2 regions of the Janthinobacterium sp. SUN206 genome follow, and region 1 is predicted to be linked to the other one. Evidence: predicted binding sites of a transcription regulator. Region 1 holds the regulator's gene; the other holds the start of a gene.
What was found. The regulator FNR, encoded in region 1, switches genes on or off when oxygen is low (the NO sensors DNR and NnrR bind a similar motif). The targets are predictions, from matches to a motif close to TTGATNNNNATCAA.
Positions count from the first base shown of each region.

Region 2: O3300_RS01235 (PHA/PHB synthase family protein) is a predicted target of FNR. The motif match lies at 4,206-4,219, and genes of this name have one in related genera.

Region 1 covers NZ_JAPWIB010000003.1:66,556-73,758, forward strand. Annotated here, with positions in the region: gene O3300_RS17245 (cbb3-type cytochrome c oxidase subunit 3) at 1-92, shown strand, start outside; gene ccoP (cytochrome-c oxidase, cbb3-type subunit III) at 85-1,005, shown strand; gene ccoG (cytochrome c oxidase accessory protein CcoG) at 1,008-2,390, shown strand; gene O3300_RS17260 (FixH family protein) at 2,493-3,017, shown strand; gene fnr (fumarate/nitrate reduction transcriptional regulator Fnr) at 3,142-3,900, opposite strand; gene O3300_RS17270 (response regulator) at 4,150-7,203, shown strand, end outside.
Region 2 covers NZ_JAPWIB010000001.1:294,290-301,492, reverse strand. Annotated here, with positions in the region: gene O3300_RS01260 (LLM class oxidoreductase) at 1-530, opposite strand, end outside; gene O3300_RS01255 (glutathione S-transferase family protein) at 549-1,172, opposite strand; gene O3300_RS01250 (MFS transporter) at 1,169-2,566, opposite strand; gene gcvA (transcriptional regulator GcvA) at 2,690-3,592, shown strand; gene O3300_RS01240 (hypothetical protein) at 3,589-3,846, opposite strand; gene O3300_RS01235 (PHA/PHB synthase family protein) at 4,281-6,077, shown strand; gene O3300_RS01230 (universal stress protein) at 6,101-6,946, shown strand; gene O3300_RS01225 (alpha/beta fold hydrolase) at 7,049-7,203, shown strand, end outside.

The DNA of each region.
Region 1 (7,203 bases):
ACGCGGCGGCACGCCTGCCGTTCGCCGACGACGCGCTCGACTATCCGGCCGAGGCCGAGACGACCCTGGCGAAGGAGCATAACCATGGCTGACTTTACCAACGGCTTCTGGAATATCTACGTCATCGTGCTGTCCCTGCTGGGCATCATCGGCTGCGGCGTGCTGCTGTACTCGCAGTCGAAAGTGAAAGTGCCGGCCGGCGCCCCCGCCGACGGCACCACGGGCCACGTCTGGGACGAGGACTTGAAGGAACTCAATACGCCGATGCCGCGCTGGTGGATGTGGTTGTTCTACATCACCATCGTCTTCTCCCTGGCGTACCTGTTCCTGTATCCGGGCCTGGGCAACTATGCCGGCAGCCTGGGCTGGAAATCGACGGGCCAGTACGAGGAAGAGCTGAAGAAGGCGGAAGCCGACTACGGTCCCTTGTTCAACAAGTACCTGAGCCAGGACTTGAAGACGGTGGCCGCCGATCCGCAGGCGCAAGCCATCGGCCAGCGCCTGTTCCTGACCTACTGCGCGCAATGCCACGGTTCGGATGCGCGCGGCAACAAGGGCTTCCCCAACCTGACCGACAAGGACTGGCTGTATGGCGGCGAACCCGACATCATCAAGACCACCATCATGCACGGCCGCAATGGGCAAATGCCACCGATGGGCGCCGCCCTGGGCTCCGAAAAGGATGTCGAGAACGTGGCCCATTATGTGCTGAGCCTGTCCGGCTCGACCTCGGATCCCGTCAAGTCCGTGCTGGGCAAGGCCAAGTTCGGCGCCTGCATGGCCTGTCATGGCGCCGATGCCAAGGGTAACCAGATGCTGGGCGCGCCAAACCTGACGGACAAGACCTGGCTGTACGGCGGCAGCGCCGACACCATCATGGAAACCGTACGCAAGGGACGCAGCAACACCATGCCGGCCTTCAGCGATTTCCTCGGCGAATCCAAGGTACACGTGCTGTCGGCGTATGTCTGGAGCCTGTCGAATCCGCAGGCACCCGCAAAGTAAAAATGGAACCTCAAGTCATCAAGATGTATGCGGCCCGCGAGCAAATCTACCCTCGCGAGGCCAAAGGACGCTACGCTACCTGGCGATGGGTATGCGTATGGCTTACCCAGCTGGCGTTCTACGGCTTGCCGTGGTTGACCTGGAATGGCAGGCAAGCCCTGCTGTTCGATTTGACCACGCGCAAGTTCTACATTTTCGGCGTCGTGCTGTGGCCCCAGGATTTCATCTATCTGGCGGCCCTGCTGATCATCTGTGCGTATTTGTTGTTCCTCGTCACGGCCATTGCCGGGCGGGTGTGGTGCGGGTTCTCTTGCCCGCAAACGGTATACACGGAAATTTTCCTGTGGGTCGAACGCCGCATCGAGGGCACGCGCAGCGCGCGCATGGCCCTCGACAAGCAGGGCCCCTCCGTGCGCAAGGCGTTCAAGAAGACGGCCAAGCACCTGGTATGGGGCGCCATCGCCCTGTGGACGGGCTTTACCTTTGTCGGCTACTTCACGCCGATCAAGGAACTGGCGCAGTCGGTGACCACGCTGAACTTCGGTCCCTGGGAATGGTTCTGGGTCTTGTTCTACAGTCTGGCAACCTACGGCAACGCGGGCTGGCTGCGCGAGCAGGTGTGCAAATACATGTGCCCCTACGCGCGCTTCCAGAGCGCCATGTTCGACCAGGACACCCTGATCATCACCTACGATGCCAAGCGCGGCGAACCACGTGGCGCCATGAGCAAGAAGGCCGGCAACAACGACAAGCTGGGCGATTGCATCGACTGTACCCTGTGCGTGCAGGTGTGTCCGACCGGCATCGATATCCGTAACGGCCTGCAGTATGAATGCATCGGTTGCGCCGCTTGCGTCGATGCCTGCAACAGCGTGATGGACAAGGTCGACCGGCCACGGGGACTGGTACGCTACAGTACCGACCATGCGATGGAAAACAACTTCAATTCGAAGCAGATACGCCAGCGCGCCATGCGCCCGCGCGTCTTGATCTACACTTCCATCCTGGCCCTGATCATCATCGCCGTGTGTACTTCGCTGGCCCTGCGCACGCCCCTGAAAATGGACGTGATCCGCGACCGCGGTTCCATGGGACGCGAAGTGGAAGACGGCATGATCGAAAACGTCTACCGCCTGCAGATCATGAACACGTCGGAGCAAAGCCAGCATTTCAAAATCAGCGCTTCCGGCTTGCCGGGCCTGACCTTGCTGACGCGCGAAGAAGTGACCTTGCAGCCGACGGAAACGCTGGGTTGGCCCATCCGCCTGCGCGTGCCGCACGGCGTGGGAGAGAAGGGCTCGAACAAGATTGCGATCGAATTGCAATCGCTGGACGACCCATCGCTGCATGTGCGTGAAAGCGCGGTATTCATCGTGCCACGTTAACAAGGAAAGGCGGACGGGGACCGGGTGCCCTCGCCGCCGCCACGAAGTTGCAGGAAGGCCGGTCCCCATGCGGGGACTGGCTGATTAAACAGGAGAAATATCATGTCCGACAGTCTGAAACTGCAAGCACCCGTTGCACCGTGGTACAAGCATCGCTGGCCATGGCTGCTGATGATCGGCCCCGGCCTGTCCGTGGTCGTCGGCAGCTTCATGGGCTATATCGCGTTTACGCAGCCCGATGCGCTGGTGGTGGGCGATTATTACAAGCAGGGCAAGGCGATCAACCAGGATTTGAAGCGCGACACGATCGCCAGCGACCTGGCGATGGATACGCGCCTGTCGTATGACGTGGCGCAAGCACGCCTGACCGGTTCCGTGCACAGCTTCGGCAAGGCCTATCAGGCGCCTTTGCAGCTGCACCTGGCGCATGCGACCCTGCCGGAAAAGGATATCAAGGTGCTGGTGCAGCCCGACGCAGCCGGCAATTTTTCCGTAGCGCTGCCGATGCTCGAGCGCAGCCGCTGGCAAGTGCTGGTGGAAAACGACAAACGCGAGTGGCGCCTGTCCGGCATCTGGACCTGGCCCCTGCAGCGCAGCATCGCGCTGCATGCGGATGAAGAGCTATAACGTACAGCGCCGGGAAAACCGTAGCGAGCGGCAGTGATTTGTGGTTGAGAAGCGCAGCTGTGCTATAGCACAGCGAGCATCGCAAGCCGCAAAGCGCGACGCGCAGCAGGTTTTGACGGTGCTGTTACTTGCAGACGTCCGTGCCGGCCGTAATGGCTTTCAGCTTGGCCGGCTGCAGGATTTCAATTTCCCGGTTGGAGACGCGCAGCCAGCCTTCCTTCTTGAACTTCGACAGCAGGCGGCTGACGCTCTCGATGGTCAGGCCCAGGTAGTTGCCGATTTCCTCGCGCGACATGCGCAGCTGGAAATTGCTGCCCGAATAGCCGCGCGCTTCATAGCGCGACGCCAGGTTGACGATGAAGGCGGCAAAGCGCTGCGTCGCCTGCATATTGCCCAGCAACAGCATGACGCTTTGCTCGCGCGTGATTTCCTGGCTCATCATGCGGTGGAAATGGCGCAGCAGGGTCGGCATATTGCCCAGCAATTGTTCCAGGCTGGAAAACGGGATTTCACACACTTCGCTGTCTTCCAGCGCCACCGCATTACAGTGGTGGCGGTCGGCGCTGATAGCGTCCATGCCCAGCAGTTCACCCGCCATCTGGAAGCCCGTCACCTGCTCTTCGCCGCCCGGATTGATCTGGTACGTCTTGAAATGCCCCAGGCGGATCGCATACAGGTTCTGGAACGAGTCGCCGATGCGGAACAGCGAGGCGCCGCGCACGATCTTGCGGCGGCGGCCGATGATCTGGTCCAGCCTGTCCATGTCGCCCACATCGAGGCCCATCGGCAGGCACAATTGATGCATGCTGCAGGTCGAGCATCGCGCACGCAACGCCTCCACGTTCACGGTGGGCAAGGTTGGAGTGAGTAGCGCTTCAGTCATGTCGGTACCTTTTAGAAAATGCAACAACAAGTTTACTGCATACAGCCGCATACAGGGTTGCCGTATGCCAATTTCACCGTAAATTCGGCGAATAAACGACGTCCAGCCTTTAATTATATGGCAACATCGTCAAAAGCCCATCCGGGACGGGCAATTTGCGCGGCACCGCTTGCCAAGCTGGGGCATTGATAGGAAAATTCCTGACAGCATTATCTGCCGCCTGTGCCGCCCGGTACTGAAAAGGAAATCATGAAGCCTCTCGGCATTAAAGCAAAAGTCGCGCTGGCCACCAGCCTGACCTCGATCGCCATGATCGCGCTGGTCACCATGATCCAGGTGCAGCACATGCGCGACGACTTCACCCGAGTACTGCTGAGCCAGCAATCGTCCCTGATCACCCGCACCGCCGCCGAACTCGACGACAAGCTGGGCATGCTGCTGCAGATCGTCACCCTGACGGCCAGGCAGCAGCCGCCGGAATTGATCGCCCGGCCCGCCCAATTGCGCGAATACTATTCGCGCCGCTCGATGCTGGTGCTGTTCGATGACGTGCTGGTGCTCGACGCGCATGGCGCCGTCGTGGCCGACATGCCGGAAGTAGCGGGGCGCGCCGGCATCAACGTCGCCGAGCGCGAGTATTTCCAGACCGTCCTGCGCACGCGCCAGCCCATGATCACCGAACCGATGCTGGGCAAGTCGAGCGGCATGCCCATCGTGCAGATGGTGGCGCCCGTGCTGGCCGCCGATGGCCAGGTGGCCGGCGTGGTGATCGGCGTGCTGCGCCTGTACAAGGACAACCTGCTGGGTCGCCTGCGCTCGGAAAAGATCGGCAAGAGCGGCTATTACTTCATCCTCACGCGCGGCGCCGTGCCGCGCTACGTGCTGCATCCCGATACCAGCCGGCTGCTGCAACCGCGCCAGCCGAACGCCAACCTGACGACGACCCGGCTGCTGCAGGAAGATGGCGAAGGCAGCATGGTCAGCACCAACAGCCGCGGCATCACGGCCGTCAACAGCTTCAAGCGCCTGAAATCCGTGAACTGGCTGCTGGCCGCCTCGCTCCCCGTCGAGGATGCCTTCGAACCGTTCGATGGCGTGCTGTACCGATTGGTGCTGTGGAGCATCCTCGCCTCGCTGCTGGCCGCCTTTGTTCTGGGCTGGGTCACCGTGCGCCTGCTGTCGCCGCTGGTGCGCCTGCGCGACACCCTGCAAGCCCTGCGCACCAGCGGCAGCCGCTTCACGCCCGTGCCGGTGCAGCAGCGCGACGAGATCGGCGAACTGACGGAAGCGTTCAACGGCCTGATGAGCGAACGCGACCGCCTGCAGCAGGAGCTCGAATCGCGCGCGGCGGAGCTGGAACAGGAACGCGACCGGGCCGAGGCGGCCAACCGCGCGAAGAGCGATTTCGTGGCCAACATGAGCCATGAAATCCGCACGCCCCTCAATGCCGTGCTGGGCATGGTGTATTTGCTAGGCAATACCAGGCTCGACACGGAACAGCGCAAGTATCTGACCATGGTCAGAGTGGCGGGCCAGTCGCTGCTGGGCATCCTCAACGACGTGCTCGACTATTCGAAGATCGAGGCACGGCGCATGGAATTGTCGCCCGTCGAATTCGACCTCGACGAAGTCATGAATACCCTGGCCACGACGATGACGATGAATGCGGGCGAAAAGGAGCTGGAACTGGCCATCGCCGTCGAGCCCGACGTGCCGCGGCGCCTCGTGGGCGACGCCCAGCGCCTGCAGCAAATCCTCGTCAACCTGGCCGGCAACGCCATCAAGTTCACGGAGAGCGGCGAAGTGGTGGTGGCCGTCAGCCTGGCCGAGAGCGAGAGCGGCCGCGCCTGGCTGCGCTTCGAGGTGCGCGACACGGGCATCGGCATGACGGAACTGCAGCAACAGCAGCTGTTTGCCGCGTTTTCCCAGGGCGACCAGAGCATCACGCGGCGCTTCGGCGGCACGGGCCTGGGCCTGGCCATCAGCAAGCAGCTGATCCACATGATGGGCGGCGACATCGCCGTCGCCAGCAGCGAAGGCAAGGGCAGCCGCTTCTGGTTCAGCGTGCCCTTCGAAATGCTGGCGCAACCGGCCGAAACGCGGCGCACGCCGGCGCTGGGCCAGCTGCGCCTGCTGGTGGCCGACGACAACCGCACCACGCGCGAACTGATCGTCAAGCTGATCGAGGCGTGGGGCTGGCTGGCCGACGAAGTGGACTCCGGCTTTGCCGCCATCGAGCTGTACCGCGAACGCCTGGCGCAGCAGCAACCGTATGACGTGGTGCTGGCCGACTGGCACATGCCCGTCATGGATGGCCTGGCCACGGCCAAGGCCATCCGCCAGGCGGCCAGCGGCCAGCGCCAGCCCATCGTGGTGATGGTCAACGCGTTCGCCCGCAACCACCTGGAAGAAATCTCCAGCGCGGCCGAGGCCGACGTCGTGCTGATGAAGCCGATCACGGGATCGAGCCTGTTCGACGCCCTGCACCAGGCGCTGATCGCGAAGGACGACGGCGGCGAGCAGCGCATGCTGCACCAGCCGCTGGGCACGGAACTGGCCGGCGTGCATTTCCTGCTGGTGGAAGACAATCATTTGAACCAGGCCGTGGCGCGCGGCATCCTCGAACACATGGGCGCCACCCTGGACGTGGTGGGCGACGGCTTGCAAGCCGTGGAACGGCTGCGCACGGAAGCGCTGCGCTACGACATCGTGCTGATGGACATGCAGATGCCCGTCATGGACGGTTTCAGCGCCACCCACATCATCCGCACGGAACTGCGCTTGCACCTGCCCGTGATCGCCATGACGGCCGGCGTGCTGGCGTCCGAGCGCGAGCGCTGCATGACGGCCGGCATCAGCGATTTCATCGCCAAGCCCGTGGTGGTGGAAGAGATGATGGAAGTCATCCTGCGCCACCTGCCCAAGCGCCCGCAAGTTCAGACGGCCGAGCCGGCACGCGTCGCCGATGAGGAAGTGTTTTCCATGGCGCCGCTGATGCGCGTGATGGGACGCGATGCGAAGGGGCGCGGCGTGCTGCGGCGCATGGTGGAAGACGCGCTGAACAAGGGCATGACGCCCGTGCGCGACGCCGAAACGGCGTTGCAGGCGGGCCGCCACAGCGACGTGGCACGCATCCTGCACAGCGTGCGCGGCTCCGTCGGCACCCTAGGCACGAAACGCCTGATCCGCGCCGCGTTCGCCACCGAGGAAGCCATCGATGCGGGCCGCCTGGACGAGGCCCCGGCGCTGCTGGCGCACACGGCGCAGGAACTGGAACAGGCGCTGGCGGCGGCGGCCGATTGG
Region 2 (7,203 bases), on a different contig from region 1:
TCGATGCTGGCGGGACCTGCCTGCAGCAGCTGGCGGAACATGTGCACGGCCTGCGCATAGCGCGCGCCGCGCGTGGCATACGGCACGCCATACGCGGGAAATTCGCTGGCCCGGTCGCCCGACGCCGTGCCCAGCACCAGGCGTCCGCCCGACAACTGGTCGATGCTGGCGGCCGCCTTGGCCAGGTCGATCGGATGGCGCAGGGTGAAAATGGCGCTGCCCGTGGCCAGGGCCAGCGAGTCCGTGCGCGCCGCCAGATACGCCAGATAGGTCCACGGGTCGAACAGCTGGCCCGCATCGCCGAAGCGCGGGTCGAACAGGGGAATGTCGCGCACCCAGGCGGCGGCAAAGCCTTGCCGGTCCATGGCGGCGACCAGGTCGGCCTGGCCCGCCAGCGCCTGCATGTCGCCCTGGTAAAAGCGCAGCGGCAGATAAATGCCGAGGGTGAGCGCGCCGGGCGCGAACATGCGGCGGTAGCCTGCATGGTGGGCAAACGCGTGCGAGGACGCGCCGCCGGTATCGATCGTCATATTGTTCCTTGATGTAGGTCAAGCGCCCGTGGCGGGCGCAGGAAGCGTGATGCCCAGCTGCACGGCCGGGCGGGCCGCCACGCGGGCGTACCAGGCGGCCACGTGGCGCCAGGCGGAAAAATCGAAGCCGACGATGCGGGCGATGTGCAGCCAGCCGAAGCTGGCGATGTCGGCGATGGAATAGTCGTCGCCGGCCAGGTAGGCGTGATCCGTCAGGCGGCCGTCCATGGTGGCCAGCGCGGCGTCGCACAAGTGGCGGAAGTGCGCCGTGGTGGACACGTTCGCGCCTGCGTCCGCGATCTCAAAGTGCACGCGCTGGCCCAGCATCGGCCCCATGCTGGCCGCGTGAAATTGCAGCCAGGTGATGGCGGCCCAGCGCAGCTGCGGCTGCGCCGGCAGCAAGCGCCCCGTCTTTTCCGCCAGGTACAGCAGGATGGCGGCCGACTCGAACACGGTGATGCCCGTGTCGTGGTCGACCAGCACGGGAATGCGCCCGTGCGGATTGAGGGTCAGGAAGGCGGGCAAGCGGTGCTCGCCCTGTTCGATGCGCACATGGCGCAATCGATAGGGCAAGCCCAGTTCGGCCAGCGCGATGGTGGCCTTGAAACCGTTGGGCGAGCTGTCGGTATAGAGCTCCATCATGACGCCGCCTCCTGGCGCGCGGCCTTGCCGGGCAGGATGGCGATGGCGCAGGCCAGGCCCGCCGCCACCAGGCAGGCGGAAACGAGGATGGCGCCGCTGTAGCCTTGCGCGGCCGTGCCGCCGCCAGCCAGCACGGCGATGCTGACCGCCACGCCCACGGCCAGGCCGACGGCCGAGCCGACTTCCTGCGTGGTCGTCAGCATGCCGCCCGCCAAGCCATGGTCCGCTTCCGGCACGCCGTCGATGCCGGCCACCGTCCAGGCGGGAAACGCCAGGCCATAGCCGATGCCGGCCAGTACGGTGCCGGGCAGGATGGAGGCGACCCACGACGCCAGCGTGGCCAGCGACGCACCCAGCATGGCCAGCCCGCCGATGAACAGCAGCATGCCGCCAACGATGACGGGCTTGGTGCCGCAGCGGGCGATCAATACCGGTCCGGCCCACGCGCTGGCCAGCGTAAAGGCGACGGCCATCGGCAGCAAGCCCAGTCCCGTGCGCGTGGCGGAAAACCCCAGCACTTCCTGCATAGCCAGCGCCACGACGACAAAGGTGGGGCCGAGGGCCGTATTGGCCAGCAGGGAGACGACATTCGCGCCGCCCGTCGAGCGGCGCAGGAAGACGGCCAGCGGCATCAGCGGCGTGGCCACGCGCCCCTCCACCCAGACGAACAGCGCCAGCAAGGCCAGCGCCAGCGCGACCAGGGCAAACGTGAGCGGATGGGCCAATCCCACATGCTCGCTATTGGCAAAGGCAAACACCAGCGTCGCCGCGCCCGACGCCACCAGCAGCGCGCCCCACACGTCGAGCGAGCCGCCAGCCGCGGCGGCATCGGGCCGGCCCTGGGGCAAGGCCGGCGACAGGGCCAGCACCAGCAAGCCGACGGGCACATTGATCCACAGCACCCAGCGCCAGCCCAGCAGGTCCGTGATGAAGCCGCCCAGTATCAGTCCCGCGACAAAGCCGCTGGCCGCCACGGCCGTCCAGGCGCCGAGCGCCCGGTTGCGCTGCGCCGGCTCGGGAAACACGGCCAGCAGCAGCGAGAACGCGGCCGGCGAAAACATGGCGGCGCCGAAGCCCTGCAGCGCGCGCGTGGCCACCAGCATGGCCGGGCTGTGCGAAAAGCCGCCCAGCAGGGAGGCGGCCGTGAACAGCAGCAGGCCCGCGATGAAGACGCGGCGGCGGCCAAACAGGTCGGCCGCGCGCCCGCCCAGCAGCAGGAAGCCGGCGATGGCCACGCCATACGCATTGATCACCCATTGCAGCCCGCCGGGCGTGAAGCCCAGGCTGTGCTGAATTTGCGGCAAGGGGATCATGGTGATGGAAAAATCGAGCAAGGCGACGAATTGCGTGGTGCACAGCAAAAGCAGGCAAAGCTGCCGATGTGAAAGTAACATGGAGATCCTATCGATATAGTTTTACTCGACGTCAAAAGAACACCGAACTCCCCTATAATGCGTTTTCCAAGAGAGAAATAGAAACGATGTTTTTTCGCGCTTAACTTTAGAAAAACTATATCGATGACGCATCCTTTACCGCTCCAGGCGCTGCGCGCCTTTGTCGAAGTGGGCCAGCGCGGCAGCATCAAGGCGGCCGCCGAAGCGCTGCACGTGACGTCGGGCGCCGTCAGCCAACAGATCCGCCTGCTGGAAGAACGGGTCGGCATGCCCCTGTTTACGCGCGAACGCCAGGGCTTGCGCCTGACCGAGGCGGGCGCCAGGGTCCACCCCGCCCTGCTGGGCGCCTTCGCGCAGATCGCCGGCGCCAGCCAGGCGCTGGAAGACATGGGCGCGCGCCAGACGCTCACCGTCAGCACGGTCGCCACCTTTGCCGCCGCGTGGCTGGTGCCGCGCCTGGGCCGCTTCAACCAGCGCCATCCCCATATCGAAGTGCGCGTGGAAGCGACATCCGCGCTGGTCGACCTGCGCCGCGACCGGGTCGACGTGGCCTTGCGCCACGGCCTGGGCGACTATCCGGGCTTGCAGGTGACGCGTTTGATGGCGCCCGTGCTGGTGCCCGTCGCCAGTCCATCCCTGATGGCGGGCCAGCCGCCCATCGCCACGCCGGCCGATTGCCTGCGCTACCCGCTGCTGCACGACACGGACCGCGCCGACTGGCCCCTGTGGCTGGCCGCGCATGGCGCGCCGGACGGCAGCGAGGATGCGGCGCGGGCGCTGCGCGGCTCGGCCTTCGAAGATGATTTTCTGTTGATACGTGCGGCCGAGGCGGGCCAGGGCCTGGCCCTGGTGCCGCAGCTGTATGCGCAGGAAGAAATCGCCGCCGGGCGCCTGGTGCAAGTGCTGGACTTGCCGTGGCCCGCGCGCTTTGCCTACTATCTGGTGACGCGGCCCGACGCAGCCACGCGCCCTGCCGTGCAGGCATTCATGGCATGGATTTGCGAGGAAGCGCAGGCCACGCGCTAGAACACATCGCCGCCGGCCGCGCACGACACCACGCCGCACGCGGTGCTGAACAGCACAGGCACGCCGGCGCGTCCCATGGCGATGCAGCTTGCGGCGGGCAGCACGGCCAACAGCAGCGCCAGGTAGGCGAGCGCCTGCAGGCGGCCCAGGGCCGGTCGCACAGCGCCCGCGGTATCGCGCGCCATGCCGCGCCTGAACGCCGTATTGCCCCTGCAGGCATCTGCCCTGCCGCTTGTCATCCAGTTCGTAAGCATGTCCCTCTCCTCGATTCCGGTTACCGGCCTGTCCCGCCGGCTTGAACGGCCTGCACGCCTGCTGCTCAGGCTGTAATGGCATTTTGCTGCATAAATTTACCAAATACAATAAATAAATCCAAAAAGAAACAATTTTTTTGGTTTGCCAGCATGCATCGTGGCGCAAAGAAATCCGCCTTGACAGAGTGTAGAATGGGGCACTGGACACTGGCACCGCCATCGAGTCCGGGTATCGCCGCATGGAAAATTCAATTTTAATTATTGCAATCAGTAAATTCGTTGGAATGCATTTCGTATATGCAACAAACGGACTTGGCCATCCCGGCGGCAGGCTGCAGGCCGCAGGCATCCGGCCAAACTTGATGTAGATCATAATTTTTTGAACAAGCTCTTGCTATCCTGTAAAAAAATGACGGGAGCCCCGGATGAACAAGATGCAGTCGAGCAATGCGGAGCAAAAGTTTGCACATGAGCGCCTGGGCAGCGCCTGGCAAGGCGTGCCGGTTCCCGGCTATCCGGAAAGCGCACCGGAAGGCGCCACGCTCGACCTGCTGCTGAACGCCTGGCTGGGCAAGTTCACGGGCGGCATTTCGCCGGCCGCGCTGAGCAACGCGTATGCCGACTGGCTCAGCCACCTGGCGCTGGCGCCATCGAAGCAGCAAACGCTGCTGCAGGAAGCGTGGAAGAAGATCGGCCGCTGGCAGCAATATGCCTGGCAATCGGCCCTGACCGGCGGCGGCGCCGAACCGCCGTGCATCGCGCCGCTGCCGCAGGACCGGCGCTTCGACGACCCGGCCTGGCAACGCTGGCCCTACAATCTCGTCTACCAGGGCTTCCTGCTGCAGCAGCAGTGGTGGCACCGCGCCACCACTGGCGTGCGCGGCGTCTCGCCGCACCACGAGGATGTCGTCACGTTCACCGTGCGCCAGTGGCTCGACATGCTGGCGCCGTCGAACTTCCTGCTGACCAATCCCGTGGTGCAGCAAGCCACCCTCGCGAGCGGCGGCGCCAGCCTGGCGCGCGGCATGGTCCACGCGGCCGACGACTGGCGGCGCGCCGCCATGGGCGCCGGCGCGGCCGGCGAAGCCACGTTCAAGGTGGGCGGGAACGTGGCCGTCACGCCGGGCAAGGTGGTCTACCGCAATGACTTGATCGAATTGATACAGTACGCGCCCGCGACAGAGAGCGTGCATGCCACGCCGCTGCTGTTCGTGCCCGCCTGGATCATGAAGTTCTATATTCTCGACCTGTCGCCGCACAATTCGCTGGTGCGCTACCTGGTGGGCCAGGGCCACACGGTGTTCATGATTTCCTGGAAAAACCCGCAGGAAGAAGACCGCGAACTGTCGCTGGAAGACTACCGCCAGCTGGGCGTGATGGATGCGCTCGACGCCGTTGCCCGCATCACGGGCGCGCCGCAGGTGCACGCGGCCGGCTACTGCCTGGGCGGCACCCTGCTGGCGATCGCCGCCGCGACGATGGCGCGCGATGGCGATGCGCGCCTGGCCAGCCTCACCATGCTGGCCTCGCAGGTGGACTTCAAGGAGCCGGGCGAACTGTCGCTGTTCATCGACGACAGCCAGGTCAGCTTCCTGGAAGCGGCCATGTGGAAGCAGGGTTACCTCGATACGAAGCAGATGGCGGGCGCCTTCCAGTTGCTGCGCTCGAACGATCTGATCTGGTCGCGCCGCTTGAACCACTACCTGCTGGGACAAGATGAACAGGACAGCGACCTGATGGCCTGGAACGGGGATGCCACGCGCATGCCCTGCCGCATGCATTCGGAATACCTGCGCCGCCTGTTCCTGCACAACGACCTGGCCGAAGGCCGCTACCGCACGGCAGGCCGCCACATCGCCCTGCCCGACATCGATGCACCGATCTTTGCCGTCGGCACCCTGACGGATCACGTGGCGCCGTGGCGCTCCGTCTACAAACTGCAGCTGCTGACCGACACGGACGTCACCTTCCTGCTCACCTCGGGCGGCCACAATGCGGGCGTCGTCTCGCCGCCGGGCCAGCCGCGCCGCAGCTACCAGCTGGCCACGCACCGCCACGACGCGCCCTATGTCGACGCGGACAGCTGGCAGCGCGACGTGCCGCACCATGACGGTTCCTGGTGGCCCGCCTGGCAAGCCTGGCTGGCGCAGCAAGCGGGCGCGCAAGTGGCGCCGCCGGCCATGGGCCCCGACCTGGGTGACGCGCCGGGCAGCTACGTGCTGCAGACCTGACAACTGACAACCGAGGAAACGCCATGCCCTACACCTCCCTGCTGGTCCACGTCGACAATTCCCGCCACTGCGCCCAGCGCATCCGCCTGGCCGTGCGCCTGGCCATCGCCGAAGGGGCGCACCTGATCGGTTCGGCCATGAGCGGCATCTCGCGCTATGCATATGGCGGCGGCGTCAACGCGCTGCAGTTTGCGCCGGCGCAGATGCAGGCGCTGCGCACCCAGGCCAGTGTAGCCTTGCACGACTTCGAGCGCATCGCGCGCGAGGAAGGCCTGGGCGCCTACGAAACGCGCTTCGTCGACGACGACGCGCAAGGCGCGCTGCTGCTGCAGGCGCGCTATTGCGACTTGCTGATCCTGGGCCAGACGGATGCGCAGGATACGCCGTCGCGCGTCATCGCCGGCACGGCCGAATACCTGATGCTCCATTGCGGCCGGCCCGTGCTGATGGTGCCGCACGCGCCCTCCGCCGCGCCGGCCGGCGCCGCGCAGCATCCGCTGCTGGCCTGGAACGGCAGCGCCGAAGCGCTGCGCGCCATCACCGATGCGCTGCCGCTGCTGCAAAAGGCGCGGCAAGTCACCCTGGCCGTCGTCAATTCGCACGCCCAGCCGGCCGCGCACGGCGAGCAGCCGGGCGCCGACCTGGCCCTGTACCTGGCGCGCCACGGCGTCAACGTCGAGGTGCTGCAGCACGACACGCCGCCGGGCCAGGACGTGGGGACGGCCCTGCTGGCCATGGCCGCGCAGCGGCGCTGCGACCTGATCGTGATGGGCTGCTACGGCCACATGCGCCTGCGCGAAGCGCTGCTGGGCGGCGTCACGCGCACGGTGCTGCAAGAGACGACGTTGCCGGTGCTGGTGTCGCACTAGCGCGGCCGCCCGTTCCTTCAGCCGACCTTCACCCGTCCCTCATCCGCGCTTCATGCGCGGCGGCGACACTGCTCATGCCCTTACCCACACCAGGAGTACAGCATGAGCAAGACACCCGGCGCCCCCGCGCATTTCCACGCCCGCAGGCACTTTCTGTCGGGGATGACGGCGCTGGCCGGCCTCGCCGCATGCGGCGGCAGTTCGCTGCCGCGCGCACCCGGCGTGACGGACCGGCAGATCGGCGTCGCCCCCGGCGT